Regions from separate parts of the Janthinobacterium sp. HH104 genome, predicted to be linked through region 2. Evidence: predicted binding sites of a transcription regulator. Region 2 holds the regulator's gene; each other region holds the start of a gene.
The links. Region 2 encodes sigma-54, which starts transcription at its own class of promoters, with help from an activator protein. Its sites were predicted from a motif close to TGGCANGNAANCTGCTTT; they were not measured.

Region 1 (7,353 bases), on a different contig from region 2:
GGAGATATTGCCTTTCCTTCGGCCTCTTTGGCAATCCAGAACTTGATTGGTGCAGGCAGGACAGCATTCGTATTAGGTTTTCCCTTAACGAGACTACTATTTGAAGTACTAGACTTGCCGGCTTTAATTAGTCCTCCTGCCATATCGGCACGGATTGCCAAGGTAAAGTCATGAGCATCGACAAATCCCGGTCTGGAGTCAGTGATGATGGCGCGTACGCCGCATGAGAAAAAGCCGGACTGATCCCTATCAATGTACGGCTGCAATTTAACTGCACTTGCTTGCACCACCACTTGAGCGTCAGCACATGCCAAACTTAGTGAACCTGCCAAAAATAAAATGTACTGAAGCAGTCTCTTGATTTTCATTGAACATTCTCCCAGTAGCATTGCGTTCGATTGTAAACCGACTTCTGCCAGAGAGATCATCATTGCGTCAAGTAACTCAAGCCACCACTTGCATTGACAGCAATACTGTCAGCATGACTTTGGCCTTTCCCCACTTCACGCTCGCATTGCTGCACCGCGCAATGACGTCCAGCACATTTAGGCGCAAGATGAGCACGTGCTTGCGCAATGCAGGCTCACGATGTCTGGCTTGCCTACCTGGGGAAATATCATGTCCGCACACACTTACAAGCTGATCGAACTGGTGGGAACTTCGACCGAGAGCAGCGATCAGGCGATACGCGATGCCATTGCCAAGGCGGCGCTGACGGTCAAGCATATGGACTGGTATGAAGTGACGGAATCGCGCGGGCATATCGTCGATGGCAAGGTGGCGCACTTCCAGGTCACGCTGAAGGTCGGCTTCCGGCTCGAATAAAGGGATCGAGCAAGGCAGGCGGCGCGCTCAGCGCCGCCCAGGTACTCCCCGGCTTTCCAGCCACTCCCGGCCGCCGCTGTCCAGCGCGGTCTCTATGACCTTTTCCGGCAGGCTGTAGACGGTCGCCCAGCTGGCGCGGCCGTCCTGCGTGTTGGCGGGAAAGCTGTGCGTCTCGATCGGCCAGTGGTATTTGCGTTTCAATGCCTTGACGATGGCGGCCAGCGAGACGCGGCCTTGCAGCGGTTCGGCGCCAGACTGATCGCGGTTCGACAGCAGCACGGCCAGGACCTGGCCGCGGCCCGTGCGTGCGCCGGGGAAAGTGGGGGTTTTGTTTGCCATGGCCTATTTTACCGGGCAATTATCGGCGCGAGGCGATGTGCCGCACCTTTGATCTGGCGCAAACGCCGCATCGGCTTTGCGGCCACGATAGACGTTTCGACAGGTTGCCAGTGCCCCTCTGGCAGCCTGGTCCTACCATCACGGGGCACAGGAGCCTATCATGCACAGCCTGAACATCCACGCCATGCAATGGCAGCCCGTCGCCGATATTTCCGCCGTCAATCCGCTGCTGCCCGATGACCTCGCCTGCTTTCGCGAACTGCGCGACGTGCTGCAACGTTATGGCGCGCTCGACCGCTTTGGCATTTCCCTGATCCACCGCCATTTCGACATCGCCGACGACGAGGAGCTGATGGAGTACACGGATGCGGAAACCCGCACCTTGACGGTAAAGCCTGTCAAGAAAAGCGACATCGACTGGCAGCACACGACGATTACCAACTGGAAACTGACGGAAGGCGAGGAAGTGGCGCGCATCGGTTGCGGCTGCGCGCGCAATTCCGGCGGCCACCTCGGCTATCACCGGGGCACCTGAAAGCGGCGTCGGCCTTTCTTACACTTTGCTTCCACCGGCTCAGTCCGCTTTGCGCAAGCCCTTGATTCAATATGCTTTTTTTGTGTGGCACGCAAGCTGCTTATCACTGTCTACGAGATGAATCCAGGCAGGTCATTCTGGATTCTTTCTCCCCCGGATTTTCCGAGACTGACTACGATAAGAGGCTGCGATGAACGTCGATCACACACGAAGCAAGACCCTAAGTTGGCTGGGCGCACTGGCGGCGGCAAGTCTGCTGGCCAGCGGCCAGGCGCAGGCCGGCGCGTACGGCCTGGCCGTCAACGAATTGAACTCTTTCCGCATCACCACCAGTGCCGGCGCGCTGTCGCTGGCCGGCGCCAACCGCAATGCCAGCGACAGCGCCTTCTTCGAGGGCGGCGTGGCCGTCAATCCGCGCGCCGTCAATACGGGCCCGGCCGCCAACGCGGACGTGCTGCAAGTATGTTCGGGCGGCGGCTGCAGCGGCTTGCCGCAAAATAACTACGCACCCAGCCCCAGTTCCACCCTGGAGTTCGCACGTGGCGACGCGCATGCCTTTGGCAATATGCTCACGGCCGCCGGCTCCACCGTGCGCGCCGTTGCGGAAGCACAGCGCGACACGGTCGGCGCCGCCACGGCCACGGCAGGCGATACGCTCACCGGCTCCGTCAACCTGACCCTGTCGAGCGCCGGCTTCATCACCTTCAACTTCATGGGACGGCGCGACCTGCGCACCAGCGTGACGACCATGGGTGACAAGTCGAGCGTGTCGATCATGGATATCTTCAATATCTCGTGCAATACGTCCAGTCCCGTGGGCTGCCTGTCGAACGCGAATGCCGATGGCGTGATCTTCCAGTTCGCGCCCGATGGCGACGCCAACAATGGCAGCGACGTCAATGGCAACCATACGGTCGGCAGCCTCGATCCCTTCAGCCTGAACATGACGGCCGGCACCAACGACCCGGCCACCGGGCGCGCCTTCACGAATGGCTTTGCGATGTTTTCGCTGACGTCGAATTTCGCCCTGCCTGCCGGCAGCTACACCTTGAACTTTTCCAAATCCACGCGCACGGACATCGTCGTCATCGAACCCTTGCAAGTACCGGAGCCAGGCACTTTGTTCCTGCTGGGCACGGGACTGGCAGCCCTGGCTTTTACGCGCCGCCGGCAGCCGAAATAATCCGCAGCATGAAAAGCACGCGGCGCCCGCAAAGGCGCCGCTTTTTTATGCCGGCAGAGATGTGTTAACCGAGCCGCGCCAGCGCCCGGCGCGCCAGTTGCAATTGCTGCAGATAATAGCGGTGCAGCATGGCGGGATCGCTGAGGTCGCGCCCCAGCACCAGACGCAGTTCGCTGGCGGGGCAGTCGGCGGCCTGGATCTGCACCTGGGTACGCACCTGTGCACCGAGTTGGCGGGCCAGTTGGCGCGCCGCCTGCTCCTGCGCGGGCCGGTATTCGACGCGCGTGCGCGCCACCTGGAAGCTGGTTTCATTGGCCAAGCGCACCACCTGCACGGGAGCACCGGCCAGGCTGCGCGCCAGCGCGGCGGCCAGGCCGGGCACGCCGTTGCCATTCACAATTTCCAGGCGCGGATGCGGCGCACCGGCCACAGGTGCAGCCGGTACCGACGCGCTAACGGGCAGGCTGCGCTCCGCCGCCGGCACGCGCCGCAGGCGGGCCATGCCATCGCTCTGCGTAATCTCCACGCGCGCCATGGCGGGCGCATCCGGCACCGGCGCGGGCACTGACACAACCTTCGGCGAAGTCTCACCGCGCAACAAGGCCATGTCGCGCCGCACATCGTGTTCCTGCAAGCTGGCCGCCTGGCGCCGCATGACGGTGGCGCGCTCATGCTGCCCCAGCCGTACGAGCACCTGCGCCAGGTGCCGCCAGGCCTGCGCATTGAGCGGGTCGAGCAGACAGGCCTGTTCCAGCGCAGTCAACGCTTGCGCATCGCGCCCGCTCAAATAATAGGCATGGCCGAGATTGCTGAACAGATAGGCCTGCCGCGGCTGCGGCATGCCCGCCTCCTGCGTCAAGGCCAGCCAATGGGCGATCGCCGCGTCGTGTTCACCGCGCTGCGCATGCAGCACGGCCAGGCCGTTGCGGGCGTTCACGTGGCGCGGCGCATGGCGCAGGGCTTGCTCATAGGCCGTTTGCGCAGCGGGCAAGTCGCCCCGCTCGAAATGCTGGCGCCCCGCCGCATAGGCGGCATCGGCGTCGGGCCACGCCGCCACCGGCACGTGGGCCAGCTGCGTGGTACAGGCGGCCAGGCCCAGGCAGGCGCAGGTGGCGGCCAGGCGGGAAATCGTCAAGCGCATGGTAGTTCCTTTCAGCGGCTGGCCATGGCCGGCACGAGCACGCGATAGACTTCGATCACGGCCGGCCCCATGAGCACCAGCATCAGGGTGGGAAAGACGCAAAAGATCAGCGGGAACAGCAGTTTCAGGGCGATCTTCGCTGCCGCCTCTTCTGCCAGCAGGCTGCGCTTGCCGCGCAGGTTTTCCGAATGCACGCGCAGCGAATCGCCCATGCTCGTGCCGAAGCGTTCCGATTGGATCAGCATGGCGACCAGGGTGTCGACGTCTTCCACGCCGCTGCGCAGGGCCAGGTTACGCAGCGCCTTTTCCTTGGAAAAGCCGGCGCGCATTTCCATCAGCACCAGCTGCAATTCCTGCGCCAGCACCACGCTCTTGATATGGATTTCGCCCGACACCTTCACCAGCGCGCGCTCCAGGCTCAGGCCCGCTTCCACGCAGACGGTCAGCAAGTCGAGCGCGTCGGGGATGTTTTCAAAGATGTCGCGCTGGCGCCGCTTGGCCGTGCTAGCCAGCACCAGGTTGGGCAGGTAATAGCCGATGGTGGCGCTGACGCACAGCAGCAACAGCAGCACGCTGCGCAGCTGCGCCGCCATGGCGCTGGCCGCATACAGGCCCAGCACGGTGGGAAACAGCAGGGCCAGCACGGTCTTCGCCGCAAAATACAGGGCCGGTGCGCTGGCTTGCCGCCAGCCCGCGTTCATGAAGCGCGTACGCAGCGGCGAACGTTCCCAGCCCTCTTCCGGCAGCGACAGCTTGCTGAACGGCTGCGCCACGCGCGCCACCCTCTCCACCCAGCCATTTTCCACCACCGCCTCGCTGGCGGCAGGCGCCGTGGCGCCAAACAGGCGCTGGCGCAAAGTGCCAGGAAAGAAGATCACCCACGCCAGCAGGGCCAGCGCCACCACCACGGCAAAGACGATCACGAGAAACAGCAGTTGTGCACCGCTCATAGCACCTCCTGTTTTAGATGCGGATGCGGATCACATTGCGCATCCAGACCACGCCCAGCGCCACCATGCCGGCCGCGTACCACAGCAGTTTGATGCCGCTGGGATCGGTCCACAGCAGGCGGATGTATTGCGGGTTGACCAGCGCCATGACGCCAATCATCACCACCGGCATCAGGCCCAGCACCCAGGCCGACATGCGTCCCTCGGCCGACAGCACGCGCACCTGCCCCAGCAGCTTTAGCCGGGCGCGGATGATGCGCGCGATGCTGATCAGCACCTCGGCCAAATTTCCCCCCGATTCGCGCTGCACCAGCACAGCGATGACGAGATAGCGCAAGTCCGTCAGCGGAATGCGCGCGGCCAGGTTTTGCAGCGCCTCGTTCATCGGCACGCCGTAATTGATCTCTTCATGCGCCATCTTGAATTCGCCGCTGATCGGCTCATTGAGTTCATCGCCCACCATCTGCAGCACGTTCGAAAACGAGTGCCCGGCGCGCAGCGCGCGGGCCAGGAAATCGGCCGCTTCCGGCAGTTGCGCTTCGATCTTTTTCAGCCGCGCCGCGCGCGCGCGCAGCACGCACAAGCACGGTGCGCTCACGGCGCAAGACAGCAGCAGCAAGGCGCCGGGCAAAGGCATGGACCAGGCCATCAGCAGCAGCAAGGCCGCCAGCAGCAAGGCGCCGGTGCCGCCCAGGAATTGCGCCACCGACCAGGACAAGCCCGATTGCAGCAGCAAACGATCGAGCCGCGCCGCCTGCGGCGCGCGCCGCAGCAAGCGCTCCAGGCCGGGCGAACGCGCATAGCGGCGCTGCTTGAGGATGGAGACCCGCTCGCCGCCCCCCTCGCCGCGCGCCGCCATCAGCCGCAAGCGCCGGTTGATGCGTCGTGCCGCGCTGCCATGCGTGCCCGACCACCATAGCCAAACGCCCTCCACCATCAGGATGCAGGCGGCGAACAGCAGCACGGCAAAGCCGTAGAAGACCAGGTCCATGGTTCCCTCCTTACTCGTAGATGCGGTCGGGGTCGAACACGCTGTCGGGCACGGGCGCGCCGAACATGCGCAGCCGTTCCGTAAAGCGCGGCCGCACGCCCGTGGCGCAGAAGTGGCCCTGCACCTTGCCGTCGGCATCGACACCCGTCTGCTCGAAGCGGAAAATTTCATGCATGGCGATGATGTCGCCTTCCATGCCCGTCACTTCCTGCAGGCTGACCAGCTTGCGCGCGCCGTCCGTCAGGCGCGACACTTGCATCACCACCGTCACGGCCGAACAGATCTGCTGGCGCGTGGCGCGCGGCGTCAGGTTCACGTTGGCCATGCCGACCATGTTTTCCAGCCGCGCTAGCGCGTCGCGCGCCGTGTTCGAGTGGATGGTCGCCAGCGACCCTTCATGGCCCGTGTTCATCGCCTGCAGCATGTCGAGCGCCTCGGCGCCGCGCACCTCGCCCAGGATAATGCGGTCGGGCCGCATGCGCAGCGCATTGCGCACCAGCGCGCGCTGGCTCACTTCGCCCTTGCCCTCGATATTTGGCGGGCGCGTTTCCAGGCGCACCACGTGCGGCTGGCGCAGCGCCAGTTCGGCCGCATCTTCGATGGTGACGATGCGTTCGCTGCCGGGAATGAAGCCTGACAGCACGTTGAGCAGGGTCGTCTTGCCGCTGCCCGTACCGCCCGAGATCAGGATGTTGACCTTGGCCTGGCCGAGCGCCTGCAGCACCTGCACCATGGGCGGCGTCAGGCTTTTGTAGTCGAGCAGGTTGGCGATGGTGAGCGGCTGCACCGCAAAGCGCCGGATCGACAGGATCGGTCCGTCGACGGCCAGCGGCGGAATGATGGCGTTCACGCGCGAACCGTCGGGCAGGCGCGCGTCGACCATCGGGCTCGATTCATCGACGCGCCGCCCCACGCGCGAGACGATCTTTTCGATGATCTTCATCAGGTGCGCATTGTCGTGGAAGGTCACGTCCGTCAACTGCAGCCGCCCGCCCCGTTCCACATACACCTTGTCGCAGGTATTGACGAGGATGTCGGACACGCTGGCATCGGCCAGCAAGGGCTCGAGCGGGCCAAAGCCCAGCATCTCGTGCTGGATGTCGAGCACCAGGCTGTGGCGCTCATGCTGGTTCAGCACGATGCGTTCTTCCTCGATCACGCGCTGCACCAGCAGCGCCAGCTCGTGCTTGAACTGCTCCGCCGTCAGGCGTTTCAGGCGTTCCAGGTCGATACGGTCGAGTATCGTCTGGTGCATGGTTTTTTTCAGTTCCTGGTAGGCGTGCAGCGCCAGCGCGCCTTGTCCATTCGTGGCGGGGCGCACCGTTTCATTCGCCGCCAGGCGTTCGCGTAAAGTCATCTCGGCTCCCATGATGGCCCCCGGCGGGAGCC
Region 2 (7,353 bases):
ATGGCGTGCTCACCGACGGCAGCCTGCATTTCGGCCCCGATGGCGAGATGATGAAAACGTTTAATGTGTATGATGGCCTGGGCATCAAGCTGCTGCAGGAATCGGGCGTGCAGACGGCTATCATCAGCGCGCGCCGCTCGGCCATTACGGCACGCCGCGCGCAAGACCTGGGCATTACCCATGTGCACCAGGGCGGCCACGACAAGCTGACGCCGTTTCGCGAACTGCTGGCGCTGACGGGCTTGACGGAAGAGCAATGCGGCTACATCGGCGACGACGTCATCGATGCGCCCATCCTGAAACGCGTGGGTTTTGCCGTCAGCGTGCCGGGCGGGCGTCCGGAAGCGCAGGACCTGGCGCACCATGTGACGCAGGCCGGAGGCGGCCGCGGCGCGGTGCGCGAGATCTGCGAATTCCTGCTGCGCGCCCAGGACAACTATGCGCGCGTCATGGCGCCGTTCCTGGAGTGAGGCGCACCTTGCCGCCAGTGATATTGGAAAGAGTGAAACCCTATGCGTAAGCCAGGAGGCGCCCATCGCTGGCGCACGATTTTTACCCTGCTGGGCGCGGTTGTTGTCGCGCTGGCCAGCTTTTGGCTGCTCGAAGTGATGAACAAGAACAGCCAGGACATCAAGGCCAGCAAGCATCTGGATGAGCCCGATTATTTCATCACCAATTTCAGCCTGGTGCGCATGGATTTGACGGGTAAGCCCAGCTATATCGTGTCGGGCACCAAGCTCACGCATTATCCGGCCGACGATTCGTCCGATATCGACCAGCCCTTCGTGCGCAAGCTCACGCCCGGCATGCCGCCGTTGAACATGAATGCGGAACTGGCGCATATCGACCAGGACAATACCAGGCTGCAACTGCACCGCAAGGTCGTGATCGACCGCGCGGCCAGTCCGAAGGCGCAGAACCTGACGGTCAGGACGGAAGCGCTGACGGTGTTTCCGGACGAGGAAAGAATGGAAACGGACGTGCCTGTCGATATCCTGACGGGCACCTCGCGCCTCAATGGCATCGGCATGAAAGCCAATAACGCCACGGGCGTGGTGGAAGTGCAGAATGCGCTGCGCATGGTCCTCCCGCCGAAACCGCGCCCTGCCGCGGCGGCAAAATGACAGAATGAAACAAGGAAACCATACTATGAAGAACATCTTGCTGTTGACCGTATTTTCGCTGGCCATCATGGGCGTGGCGCATGCCGAGAAAGCCGATTCCGAGAAGGAAGCCGTCATCACGGCACGCAGCGGCCACGTCGATGACGTCAAGCAAGTGCGTACCCTGACGGGCGACGTCGTGCTGGTCAAGGGCACCCTGACCATGAAGGCGGGCCGGGCATTGATCACGGAAGACCCGCAAGGCTATCAGTTCATCACCTTCTGGGCCGATCCCGGCAAGCTGGCCACGTTCCGCCAGAAGCGCGATGGCGCGGGCGACCTGTGGGTCGAAGGCGAAGCGGAGCGCGTGGAATACGACAACAAGACGGAAGTGGTGAAACTGTTTTCCAAGGCCAAGCTGACGCGCCTGGAAGGCACGAAAGTGACGGACGTGGCCAATGGCGCCTTCATCTCGTATGACAGCCGCAAGGAAGTATTCAAGATGGAAAATTCCGACAGCGGCACCAGCACCTCCGATGGCGGCAGCGTGCGCATGGTGATCCAGCCGAAGACCAAGGCGCCTGAAGCGGAGAAAGCGCCGGCCACGCCTGCGCCAGGAAAGAAATAATGGACAATACTCGTTGCGGCAGCACCCTGATCGTTCGCGGTCTGCAAAAAACCTATGGCAAGCGGCAAGTCGTGCATGATGTCTCGCTGCAAGTCGAATGCGGCGAAGTGGTGGGTTTGCTGGGCCCGAACGGCGCCGGCAAGACCACCTCGTTCTACATGATCGTCGGCCTGGTGCCGTCGGACGGCGGCAGCATCGACATCAGCGGCGTGGACATTTCCAGCCTGCCGATCCACCGCCGCGCGCAGATGGGCCTGTCCTATCTGCCGCAGGAAGCGTCCGTCTTCCGCAAGATGACGGTGGAAGACAATATCCGCGCCGTGCTGGAAATCCAGACCGTCGAAGGCCGTCCTTTGAAGAAGGCCGAGATCGAGGAGCGCCTGGATAAGCTGCTGGCCGATTTGCAGATTGAAAAGCTGCGCGAGAACCAGGCCCTGTCCCTGTCGGGCGGCGAGCGCCGCCGCGTGGAAATCGCCCGCGCGCTGGCCACGGATCCCCGTTTCGTGCTGCTCGATGAACCGTTCGCCGGCGTCGATCCGATCGCCGTGATCGAGATCCAGCGCATCGTGCGCTTCTTGAAGGAGCGCAATATCGGCGTGCTGATCACCGATCATAATGTGCGCGAGACGCTGGGTATTTGCGACCGTGCCTACATCATCAACCAGGGCTCGGTACTGGCGTCGGGACGCCCCGACGACATCATCGCGAACGAGTCGGTACGCCGGGTCTATCTGGGCGAACACTTCCGCATGTAAGCCAATGAAACAATCATTGCAGCTGCGCACTTCGCAGCACCTGGCACTGACGCCGCAGTTGCAGCAATCGATACGCCTGTTGCAATTGTCCACCCTGGAATTGCACCAGGAACTCGAACAACTGCTGACGGACAATCCCTTGCTCGAGCGCCTCGACGATCCGCTCGACCGTTCGCTGCGCCTGCTGTCGGACGGGGCCTTGAGTTCCACGGCGGCGCCGGCCGAAGCGCCGCCCCAGCCGCCAGGCCAGGAGGCGCCCGCGGCGCCAGCCGAAGCGGAAACCTTTGACGGCGAGGCGGGCGAGGGTCCGGCCGCGGCGGATGGCGGCGACAGCGACTGGAGCGAGGCGAGCCGGGGCAAGGCGCCCGACGACGAAGATTCCCGCCCGCAACTCGAGGCCCATCACTGCACCCTGCGCGAACACCTGATGGAGCAGATGCGCGTGACGGTGCTTGAATTGCGCGACCGCGCGCTGGTCGAGCTGATCATCGACGCGCTCGACGACAATGGCTACCTGGAAGAGTCGCTCGACGACATCCTGGCGCGCCTGCCGGAAGAGCTGGAAATCGACGCCGACGAGATGCGTACGGCCTTGTCGCTGCTGCAAAGTTTCGATCCGCCCGGCGTGGGCGCGCGCAATGCGTCCGAATGCCTGGCGCTGCAGATCAAGCGCTTGCCGCACATCGCCATGGTGACGCGGCGCATGGCCCTCGTCATCGTGGAAAAGCACCTGGCCTGGTTTGCCCAGCGCGATTTCAACAAGCTGAAAAAAGCCCTCGATTGCGACGATGAAGACTTGCGCGAAGCACAGACGGTGATTCGCCAGTGCAATCCGCATCCGGGCGCCGTATTCGCCTCGGACGTGTCCGATTACGTGGTGCCCGACGTCGTCGTCAAGCGCGCGCGCAATGGCTGGCAAGTGACCCTGAACAACGACGTCATGCCGCGCCTGCGCGTCAACGCCATGTACGCCAACCTGCTTAAGCAGGGCAAGGGCGAGGGCGCCATGGGCGCACAGTTGCAGGAAGCCAAGTGGCTGATCAAGAATATGCGCCAGCGTTTCGACACGATCCTGCGCGTGGCACAGGCAATAGTAGAAAGACAAAAGAACTTTTTCTCGCACGGGGCCGTTGCCATGCGCCCCCTTGTGCTCCGTGAAATAGCTGATACACTGGGTTTACACGAGAGTACTATCTCGCGGGTAACAACTCAAAAGTACATGCTGACCCCGCACGGCATGTTCGAGTTGAAATATTTCTTTGGTAGCCACGTCGCCACCGAAGCGGGGGGCGAAGCGTCATCGACGGCGATACGGGCATTGATCGTGCAACTGACAGGAGCAGAAGACCCTAAAAATCCTTTATCCGACAGTAAGATTGCGGACATGCTGGGGGAACAAGGCATGGTGATTGCGCGACGTACTGTTGCCAAATACCGGGAAGCGTTGAAAATTCCGCCAGTGAGCCTGCGTAAGTGTTTGTAAGTTTTTTTCGGTTCCTCTGCGGGCCGGATAGGATGGACCGCACGAACCCGATCATCTTTAGGAGTGTGTATGAATCTCACCATCAGCGGACATCATCTCGAAGTGACACCAGCCATCCGTGAATACGTACAAACGAAGCTGGAACGCGTGAAACGTCATTTCGATCAAGTTATCGATATCGCCGTGATTCTGACCGTGGATAACCTCAAAGAGAAAGAAAAACGTCAAAAGGCCGAAGTCAACCTGCGTTTAAGTGGCAAAACCGTCTATGTGGAAAGCCTGGCACAAGACCTGTATGCCGCGATCGATGCCCTGATCGACAAGCTCGATAGGCAAGTGATGAAATACAAAACCAAAGTGCAAGGGCACGGTAAAGAGGCGATCAAGCATCTGCCAGACAACTCCGAGGAAGACGCCGTCGTCGCCGTTTAAGGCCACCCGCTTCCAGCAGTTGTGATCAACTAAGGGCGCACATTGCGCCCTTTTTTGCGCCTGGACCTTTTGAATGCAATCTTCCCCGCGCAGGCGCTAAAATGTTTGTACTTTTACTTTTTTCACGCCTGCCATGAGCGACTTCGTCCAGACCTCCATCCGCAACCGCACGGGGCACATCGTGCTCGACCGTCCGAAAGCCTTGAATTCCCTGTCGCTGGAGATGGTGCGCGCCCTGAGCGCTGCCCTGCTGGCCTGGCGCGACGATCCGCAGGTGGACGCCGTCGTGATCCGCTCGAGCAGCGAGAAAGCACTGTGCGCCGGCGGCGACATCCGTTTCTTCTACGATGCGGGCCTGGCCACGCCGCAAGGCGGCAGCGCCTTGCTGGAAGATTTCTTTACGGAAGAATACGCGTTAAATCATGTGATCCATTTCTATCCGAAACCGTATATCGCCGTGATGGATGGCGTGGTGATGGGCGGCGGCATGGGCGTGGCGCAAGCCGGACCCGGCAACCGCCTGCGCATCGTCACGGGCCGCACGCGCATGGCCATGCCGGAAGTTAATATTGGCTTGTTCCCGGATGTGGGCGGCAGTTATTTCCTGTCCCGCCTGGCCGGCCAGCTGGGCCTGTACCTGGGCTTGACGGGCTTGACGATCAACGCGGCCGACGCCCTGTACACGGACCTGGCCGATGTCTACCTGCCCGAGGCGCAGATGGGGGCGCTGCTGGCCCTGTTCGAGTCGACGCCGGGCGAGGCCTTGCCGGTCGCCATCAAGGCGCTGGCGGCGCCGTTCCAGGCCGAGGCGGGTATCGCCTCGCTGGCGGCGGCGCGCGTGGCGCTGGACCGTCACTTCGGCGCCGGCTCCGTGGCGGCCATCATGGCCTCGCTGGCGCAGGACGACAGCGCGTTCGCCAGCAAGGCGCTGGCGGCCATGCGCCTGCGCTCGCCTTTGATGATGTCGGTAACTCTGGAATTGCTGCAGCGCGGGGCTCACTTGGGCGTGGCCGATTGTCTGCGTCTGGAGCGCACGGTGGTGCGCCACAATTTCGAGCATGGCGAAGTGCTCGAAGGCGTGCGTGCGCTGGTGGTCGACAAGGACAATGCGCCGCGCTGGAACCCATCAAGCCTGGACGAGGTCGATGCTGCCATGGTGGCGCGCTTCTTCGCACCGGTCTGGCCGGCGTCAGCGCATCCGCTGCGCCACCTGAATTAACTAGCTACGTTCGCGGTGGCGCAGCACGACGCGCTCGTTGGGGCCGAAGTATTGCGCCAGCCGTTCCGCCATGTACACGGAGCGGTGCTGGCCACCCGTGCAACCGAGGGCCACCGTCAGGTAGCTGCGGTTGTCGGACTTGAATGACGGCAGCCATTTTTCGATGAAGGCGCGGATGTCGGCCAGCAGTTCCAGCGCGCTCGGCTGCGCGTCGAGGAAGGCGATCACGGGCGCGTCGCGGCCGTCGAGCGGGCGCAGCGCCAGGTCGTAATAGGGATTGGGCAAGGCCCGCACGTCGAAGACGAAATCGGCGTCCAGCGGCACGCCCAGCTTGAAGGCGAACGATTCGAAGAACAGGGTCAGCGGCGCGCGTTCGGAAGCGATCATATCCTTGATCCAGGCGCGCAATTTGTTGGCGCTCAGCTCCGACGTGTCGATCACGTGGCCCAGCTGTTCGATGGCCGACAGGCGTTCACGCTCTTCCGAGATGCACTCGATCAGGGTGCGGCGGCTGGCCGGATTCTGGTTCGGGCGCAATTCATGCGACAGCGGATGGCTGCGCCGCGTTTCCGAGAAGCGCGCCACCAGCGAATGCGTGGTGGCCGTCAGGAACATGACCTTGACGTCGTGTCCCTGGTCGCGCAGCAGCGCCACATTGTGCGGCAGGCTGACGAGCGACTCGGCGCTGCGCGCATCGACGGCGACGGCCAGTTGCGGTGTACCTTCGTCGAGCAGGGTTTGCACCAGGCTGGGCAGCAAGGCCGGTGGCAGGTTGTCGACACAATAGTAGCCGGTATCTTCCAGCACATTGAGCGCGACGGATTTACCGGAGCCGGATATTCCGGTGATAAGGACGATATGCATAGCCCGATCATACAATAAAGATCGGCACTCTGCTCCAAGGCAATTGTCTTTACAAATTATTGCAATTTGGACTGTGGTATTTCTTTGCTGCACACGTCAACCATGTTGTCGGATTACGCGGGGCTTTGCCCCGCCTCGGCGGCCCGCTAATCCGACCTACGTTGCTAATCGCCACTCATGGCGAGTCGTCGGTGCAGCAGGGAATTCACGCAGCACTGCTGCGTGCCTGCGTAACGGTTCGCCCTTGCAAGGGCGAACTCCTTGGCAACATTAATCGCCACTCATGGCGAGTCGTTGCCGCTCCATGAACTCCTGCAAGGTATCGATGCCGCGCAGTTGCAAAATGGTATTGCGCACGGCCGCTTCCAGCAGCACGGCGATGTTGCGGCCGGCGGCGACGGGGATGACGACCTTGCGCACGGGCAGGCCCAGCACGTCTTCCGTGGGGAACAGGAAAGGCAGGCGCTCGACTTCTTCTTCCAGCGCGTTGCGGCGCACGAGATGCACGATCAGTTTCAAGCGCATCTTGCGGCGCACGGCCGTTTCGCCAAAGATGGCCTTGATGTCGAGTAAGCCCAGGCCCCGCACTTCCAGCAGGTTTTGCAGCAGGGGCGGGCAGCGGCCTTCGATCATGTTCGGCGCGATGCGCGAGAATTCGACGGCGTCGTCGGCCACCAGGCCGTGGCTGCGCGAAATCAGTTCCAGCCCCAGCTCGCTCTTGCCCAGGCCCGAATCGCCGGTGATCAGCACGCCCACGCCCAGCACGTCCATGAACACGCCATGCATGATGATGCGCTGCGCCAGTTTTTTGGACAGGTAGACGCGCAGGAAGTCGATCACTTGCGCGGCCGGCAACGGGGTGGAGAACA
Region 3 (7,353 bases), on a different contig from region 2:
CAAAGGCTGCCGCGACCCGCGTGGCAATAGCTTGCGTGCTTTCGCCGGCGCCTGCGTGCCGCCCCAGCGCCGCCGGCGGCATGGCGGCCACTTCAATCTGCAGGTCGATACGGTCGAGTAGCGGACCGGACAGGCGGCTGTGATAACGGAGTACGGCGTCCGGCGTGCAGCGGCAGCGTCCCGAAGCATGGCCCAGATAACCGCAGGGGCAGGGATTCATGGCGGCGATCAACTGGAAGCGGGCAGGAAACTCGGCCTGGCGGGCCGCGCGTGAAATGCTGATCACGCCCGACTCCATGGGCTGGCGCAGCACATCGAGTACCCGGCGCTGGAATTCGGCGATTTCATCAAGAAACAGCACGCCGCAGTGGGCCAGCGAAATTTCTCCCGGGCGCGGCACGTTGCCGCCGCCCACCAGAGCCACGCCGGACGCCGTCTGATGCGGAGCACGGTAGGGGCGCCGCTTCCAGTGTTCCACCTTGAAGTGGCCGCCCAGCGAATGCACGGCGGCCGATTCCAGCGCCTCTTCGTCGCTCATGGGCGGCAGCACGCCGGGGAAGCGGCTGGCCAGCATGGTCTTGCCCGCGCCCGGCGGCCCCACCATCAGGACGTTATGGCCACCCGCGGCCGCCACTTCCAGTGCGCGGCGCGCCTGCTGCTGTCCTTGCACGTCGGCAAAGTCCGGATACGCAAAAGCAGGTACGGCCAGCATGGGCTGGTGGCGTTGCAGGACGGTCCGGCTGGCGTGCGCAGCAAAATGCGCGCAGACCTCGAGCAGGCTGTGGGCAGGATAGATGCAGGCATCGCTGACGAGCGCCGCTTCGTCTGCGTTCGCCTGCGGCAGGATGAAGGCGCGCGGCGTGCCCGCCTGACTGCGCTGCATGGCAAAGGTCATGGCCAGGGCGCCACGGATGGGGCGCAACTGGCCCGACAGCGACAGTTCGCCAGCGAATTCGTAGTGGTGTAATTGGTCGCCCGGCAACTGGCCGGAGGCGGCCAGGATACCCAGTGCGATGGGCAGGTCGAAGCGCCCCGATTCCTTGGGCAGGTCGGCCGGCGCCAGATTGGCCGTGATGCGACGCGCCGGCATCTCAAAGCCACAGTTTTGCAGCGCGGCACGGACGCGGTCGCGCGATTCCTTCACTTCCGTATCCGGCAGGCCGACAATCGTAAACGAAGGCAAGCCATTGGCAAGGTGGACTTCGACACTTACCTCGGGCGCTTCCATGCCGGCCAGGGCGCGGCTTTTCAGGACGGCCAGACTCATCAGACTCCCCTGTGGCGCGGGCGCGGGCAGGATCAGTCTAGCGCGTGGAAGGCCGCCGGGCTTGAGCTATGCCAGCAAGGCCGTCAATATCGGCGCCTGGCTGGCGGCACTTTACGCCTTGGTGTCGTTCACGCGCGTTTCCAGCTCGATCAGGCGCAGTTCCAGTGCGTCCAGCTTGGCGCGGGTCTTGGCCAGCACTTGCGCCTGGATATCGAATTCCTCGCGCGTGACGAGGTCGAGGCGGGCGAAGCCCTGGGTCATCATCGATTTCACGTTTTTCTCGATATCCTTGGCAGGCGAGTTTTCGATGGCTTGATGGATCTTGCCTTGCAAGTCGTTAAAGAAGGTATTCATGTCCATGGTCAGTCCTTTTATGGTGCGGCCTGTGCATCGCACCATTGCGGTGCACAGCGGCGTTAATCTGGTGCGAAACTGGGCAAATTCACAATGCTTCAGCAGCCCGTACCCGCATGCCCACAGGCTTGCAGGGTATGTATGGCCGGAAACGCACCTGTCAAGGTGGCAAGAGAGCTGGCACGTATTCTGCTAAAGAAGGTATGAACGCTTTGTGATCTCCAGCCAAGATTTTAAACCTCAACCGCTTTAAAAGTTCAATAAAAGGGAATCGCCATGAAGAATCTGTCCAAGAACATGACTTTAGCTGCAGCGTTGACGCTGGCCATGGCCGCCTTGTGCGGTAGCGCCATGGCTCAGGATGCAGTGGCGGCGCCTGCTGCAGCCGAAGCCGTACCTGATAACGTGGTGAGTTACAACGTGGCGCTGACCAGCGACTACCGTTACCGCGGCATCTCGCAAAGCCGCTTGAAACCGGCCATCAGCGGCGGTGCCGACTATACCCACAACCCGACGGGTTTGTACGTCGGCACCTGGCTGTCGAGCATCAAATGGATCAAGGACGGCGGCGGCGATACCAACCTGGAATGGGATATCTACGGCGGCAAGCGGGGCGAGATCAGCAAGGATTTTACCTATGACGTGGGCGGCCTGTACTACTTCTATCCTTCGAATGGGCTGAGCACCAATGCCAACACCTTCGAGCTGTATGGCCAGCTCGGCTATGGCCCGGCCTACATCAAGTACTCGCACTCGACCACCAATCTGTTCGGCGTGGCCGACAGCAAGAACAGCGGCTACCTCGACGTGGGCGCGAATATCGATGTGCACGAAGGCTATCTGCTGAACCTGCATGTGGGCCGCCAGAAAGTCGAGCACAACGATTCCCTCAGCTACACCGACTACAAGCTGGGCGTCACCAAGGATTTTGGCATGGCAACAGTCGCCCTGGCCTACGTCAAAGCCAACATCACGTCGCTGGCACCGAATGGCAAGAATCTGGCGAAATCCGGTCTCGTGCTGACCGTATCCAAAACCTTTTAAGCGAGACTGCCATGAAAATGATTACTGCAATCATTAAACCGTTCAAACTGGACGAAGTACGCGAAGCCTTGTCGGCTATCAATGTGCAAGGCATTACCGTTACCGAAGTCAAAGGTTTCGGCCGCCAGAAAGGTCACACGGAACTCTACCGTGGAGCCGAGTATGTCGTCGACTTCTTGCCAAAAACCAAAATCGAAGCGGCCGTCGATGACGCCATTGTCGACCAGGCCATCGAAGCGATCGAAGGTGCCGCGCGTACCGGTAAAATCGGCGATGGCAAGATTTTCGTCTACAACCTGGAACAAGTCATCCGCATCCGTACCGGTGAAACCGGCAACGAAGCGCTCTAAGGGGAATATTGATGCGTAAAAATATAACAAAATTGCTAGCTGGGTTTGCCTGTCTGTGTGCGTTTGGCGTCGCCGCGCCGAGCTTTGCCGATGCCCCCGCCAAGACGGAGGCGGCCACGACTTCGGCCGTCGCCGCCCCTGCCGTCACGCCGGTGCCTGACGCAGCTGCAGCGGCCGCCGCTCCGGCCCCGGCCGCCGCCGCGCCAGCCGCCGCGCCCGTCGCCAACAAGGGCGATACCAGCTTCATGATGATCAGTACTCTGCTGGTGATCCTGATGACCATCCCCGGCCTGGCCCTGTTCTACGGCGGCCTGGTGCGCTCGAAGAACATGCTGTCGGTGCTGATGCAAGTGTTCATGGTGTTCGCGCTGGTCATCGTGCTGTGGTGTATCTACGGCTACTCGATCGCCTTCACGGAAAAAACCGCCTTCTTCGGTGGCTTCGACCGCCTGTTCCTGAACGGTATCTGGGATCCGGCCAAGGGCACGTTTGCCGCCGCCGCCACCTTCAGCAAGGGCGTCGTCATTCCCGAGTTCGTCTTTGTCGCCTTCCAGGGCACGTTTGCCGCCATCACCTGCGCGCTGATCGTCGGCGCCTTTGCCGAGCGCGCCAAGTTTTCCGCCGTGCTGGCCTTCGTCGTGCTGTGGTTCACGTTCGCCTACCTGCCAGCGGCCCACATGGTGTGGTTCTGGACCGGTCCTGACCTGATCACCAACGCCGCCACTTCGGCCAGTGAAGCCCTGAAGGCTGGCTGGATCTGGCAAAAAGGCGCGCTGGACTTCGCCGGCGGCACCGTGGTGCACATCAATGCCGCCGTCGCCGGCCTCGTGGGCGCGATCATGATCGGCAAGCGCGTCGGCTACGGCCGCGAATCGATGGCGCCGCACTCGCTGACCATGACCATGATCGGTGCGTCGCTGCTGTGGGTGGGCTGGTTCGGTTTCAATGCCGGTTCCTCGCTGGAAGCGGGCGACGTGGCTGCCCTGGCCTTCGTCAATACGCTGTTGGCCACTGCCGCCGCTACCCTGTCGTGGGTATTTGGCGAGTGGATCAGCAAAGGCAAGCCATCGATGCTCGGTGGCGCGTCCGGCGCAGTGGCCGGCCTGGTGGCGATCACCCCGGCGGCCGGCTTTGTCGGCCCGATGGGCGGCCTGGTCATCGGCTTGCTGGCCGGTGTCGTCTGCCTGTGGGGCGTGAATGGCCTGAAACGCCTGATCGGCGCTGACGATTCGCTCGACGTGTTCGGCGTGCATGGCGTGGGCGGTATCCTCGGTGCCTTGCTGACGGGCGTGTTTGCTGCACCACAATTGGGCGGCCAGGGCATCTTCGATTATGTCACCAACAAGATGTCGGCGGATCCGTACTCGATCGGCCACCAGGTGTGGGTGCAAGCGCAAGCGGTCGGCACCACCATCCTCTGGTCTGCCATCATTTCCGTCATCGCCTATAAACTGGTCGACATCGTCATCGGCCTGCGCGTACCGGAAGAAGAAGAGCGCGAAGGCCTCGATATCACCAGCCACGGCGAGCAAGCGTATCATGGCTAAATAATCACTATCTGGCATGCCAGCGTCCCGGCGCGGCATGTCCGGTGGAAAAGGCGCCTCATTGAGGTGCCTTTTTTTCGTTGTGGGAATGTAAAAGGTCTTTAAAACAAGGCTTTTGCCCCGATTTGGGGTACTTACACGGTAATATAGTCGGCAGTTCTGTGTGCTTTTTTGAATACTGCACATAATTTAAGGATGTAACTATGGTTCCCCATCTCGTCACGGCCCTGACCGGACCGCTGCTCGACCTCGAAAAAAAGATTCTGGCCGCGACGCCGGCCATTGAGCGCTGGTTTCGCATGGAGTGGCAAGAGCACACGCCGCCCTTCTATTGCTCGGTAGACTTGCGTAACGCCGGCTACAAGCTGGCGCCCGTCGATACCAATCTGTTCCCTGGCGGTTTTCATAACCTGGCCACGGAAATGCTGCCCCTGTCCGTGCAAGCGGCCATGGCCGCCATCGACAAGTATTGCCCGGACGCCCGCAACCTGCTGATCGTGCCGGAATTACACAACACCACGCCGCAGTATCTGCAAAACGTGGCGCGATTGATGCAGATCTTCCGCCAGACGGGGCTGCACGTGCGCTTCGGCTCCTGGTCGCCCGAGATTACCCAGCCGACACCGTTGGCGTTGCCAGATGGCAACATGCTCGTCATCGAGCCGCTCGTGCGCCTGAACAATGGCCGCCGCCTGGGCTTGAAGGATTTCGACCCTTGCACGATTCTGCTGAATAACGACTTGTCGGATGGCATCCCCGATATCTTGCAAAATATTCATGAGCAAAGCCTGTTGCCACCCTTGCATGCGGGCTGGGCCTTGCGCCGCAAGAGCAACCACTACACGGCTTACGATGAAGTGGTGAAAAAATTCGGCAAGATGATCGATGTCGACCCGTGGATGCTCAACCCCTTCCACGCCAAGTGCAGCGATGTGAATTTTCAGGAAGGCGAGGGCGAAGATGCGCTGGCCGCCAGCGTCGACGTGCTGCTGGCCAAGATCCGCAAGAAATACAAGGAATACGGCATCAAGGAAAAGCCGTTCGTCATCGTCAAGCCCGATGCGGGCACGTATGGCACGGGCATCATGACGGTGCGCGACGCCAGCGAAGTGCGCGACCTGTCGCGCAAGCAGCGCGAAAAAATGTCCATCGTCAAGGATGGCCAGCTGGTGACCGACGTGATCATCCAGGAAGGCGTGCCCACGTTTGAAAGCATCAAGGATGCCGTGGCCGAGCCCGTCGTCTACATGATCGACCGCTACGTGGTGGGTGGCTTCTACCGCGTGCATGCCGAAAAGGGCGTGGACCAGAACCTGAACGCGCCCGGCTCGCAGTACGTGCCGCTGGCGTTTGCCCAGCAGCATGCCGTGCCGGACTTGAAGGCCAAGCCGGGCACGGCCGCGCCGAACCGCTTCTATGTGTACGGCGTGGTGGCGCGCCTGGCCTTGCTGGCCGCGTCGCTGGAAATGGAGCGCACGGACCCGAATCCCGAGGTGTATTGATCCGTCAACGAGACTTGCCGGGCGCGGCGACTACCGCGCCTGGCGATCTCGGCTAGAATCAAGCATTCCTTATCCAGGCTCCCCGATTGGACGCACCATGAAAATTGCATTCCTTGCCGACCCGCTGGCAGGCTTCAAGACTTACAAAGACTCCACCTTCGCCATGATGCGCGAGGCGGCCAAACGCGGCCATGCCGTGTATGCCTTTGAACAGAAGGATATGGCGCTGGAAGAGGGCATCGTCACGGCACGGGTCAAACACATCGAGCTGACCGGCGACGAACACGACTGGTACAAGGTGGTTTCTACCGAAGAAGTGCGCCTGTCTACCTTGGACGCCATCATCGAGCGCAAGGACCCGCCGTTCGACATGGAATACGTGTATGGCACGTATCTGCTGGAACTGGCGGAAAAGCAGGGCGCTTGCGTCTTCAACAAGCCGTCCGCCATCCGCGACAACAATGAAAAGCTGGCCATTGCGCAGTTTTCCGAATTCACGTCGCCGACCCTGGTGACGTCGGACGAAGCGCGCCTGCGCGCCTTCCACGCCAAGCACCAGGATGTCATCTTCAAGCCGCTCGACGGCATGGGCGGTACGGGCATCTTCCGCGTCAAGGCCGATGGCCTGAATTTGGGCGCCATCATCGAGACGCTGACGGACAACGGCGCGCAGACCATCATGGCGCAGCGTTTCATCGCCGACATCGCCAAGGGCGACAAGCGCATCCTCGTCATCGGCGGCAAGCCGGTGCCGTTTTCGCTGGCGCGCATCCCGCAGGCGGGCGAAGTACGGGGCAACCTGGCCGCCGGCGGCACGGGCGTGGCGCAGCCATTGACGGCACGCGACCTGGAAATCGCAGAAAAGCTGGGCCCTATCCTGGCCGCGCGCGGCCTGATGCTGGTAGGATTGGACGTGATCGGCGACTATCTGACGGAAGTCAATGTCACCAGCCCGACCTGCTTCCAGGAAATCATGCAGCAAACGGGTTTTGACGTGGCGGCCATGTTTGTCGACGCCGTCGAGCATGGCGTTGCGCAAGCGCAGCAGCGCTAGAAGGTGAAATGACTATGGTAGGGATTTTGCTCATGACACATGCACCGCTGGGACAGGCGTTCATCGCCGCCTGCGCGCATGTGTTCCGGGGGCCAACGGAACGGTTTGAAGCCATCGATGTCGTCGCCGACCAGGACCTGATGGAAGTGCAGAAACTGGCGTCGGAAGCCATCTGCCGCCTCGACGATGGTTCCGGCGTACTGGTGATTACCGACGTGAAGGGCGGCACGCCGTC

Region 1: the regulator sigma-54 is predicted to act here: its motif matches at 1,785-1,802, upstream of JAB6_RS21955 (EDSAP-1 family PEP-CTERM protein).
Region 3: the regulator sigma-54 is predicted to act here: its motif matches at 1,800-1,817, upstream of JAB6_RS04765 (TorF family putative porin).

The regions. Positions count from the first base shown of each region.
Region 1 is NZ_LRIB01000047.1:149,643-156,995, reverse strand. Features, by position in the region: gene JAB6_RS29110 (hypothetical protein) at 1-368, opposite strand, end outside; gene JAB6_RS21970 (dodecin) at 619-825, shown strand; gene JAB6_RS21965 (hypothetical protein) at 853-1,164, opposite strand; gene JAB6_RS21960 (hypothetical protein) at 1,325-1,699, shown strand; gene JAB6_RS21955 (EDSAP-1 family PEP-CTERM protein) at 1,890-2,882, shown strand; gene JAB6_RS21950 (LytR C-terminal domain-containing protein) at 2,947-4,023, opposite strand; gene JAB6_RS21945 (type II secretion system F family protein) at 4,035-4,973, opposite strand; gene JAB6_RS21940 (type II secretion system F family protein) at 4,987-5,964, opposite strand; gene JAB6_RS21935 (CpaF family protein) at 5,975-7,321, opposite strand.
Region 2 is NZ_LRIB01000054.1:90,821-98,173, forward strand. Features, by position in the region: gene JAB6_RS25090 (HAD family hydrolase) at 1-470, shown strand, start outside; gene lptC (LPS export ABC transporter periplasmic protein LptC) at 513-1,124, shown strand; gene lptA (lipopolysaccharide transport periplasmic protein LptA) at 1,150-1,731, shown strand; gene lptB (LPS export ABC transporter ATP-binding protein) at 1,731-2,486, shown strand; gene JAB6_RS25110 (RNA polymerase factor sigma-54) at 2,491-3,969, shown strand; gene raiA (ribosome-associated translation inhibitor RaiA) at 4,039-4,401, shown strand; gene JAB6_RS25120 (enoyl-CoA hydratase/isomerase family protein) at 4,535-5,620, shown strand; gene rapZ (RNase adapter RapZ) at 5,621-6,484, opposite strand; gene hprK (HPr(Ser) kinase/phosphatase) at 6,755-7,353, opposite strand, start outside.
Region 3 is NZ_LRIB01000017.1:1,971-9,323, forward strand. Features, by position in the region: gene JAB6_RS04755 (YifB family Mg chelatase-like AAA ATPase) at 1-1,267, opposite strand, end outside; gene JAB6_RS04760 (accessory factor UbiK family protein) at 1,379-1,627, opposite strand; gene JAB6_RS04765 (TorF family putative porin) at 1,898-2,665, shown strand; gene JAB6_RS04770 (P-II family nitrogen regulator) at 2,677-3,015, shown strand; gene JAB6_RS04775 (ammonium transporter) at 3,027-4,562, shown strand; gene gshA (glutamate--cysteine ligase) at 4,766-6,064, shown strand; gene gshB (glutathione synthase) at 6,162-7,118, shown strand; gene JAB6_RS04790 (PTS sugar transporter subunit IIA) at 7,133-7,353, shown strand, end outside.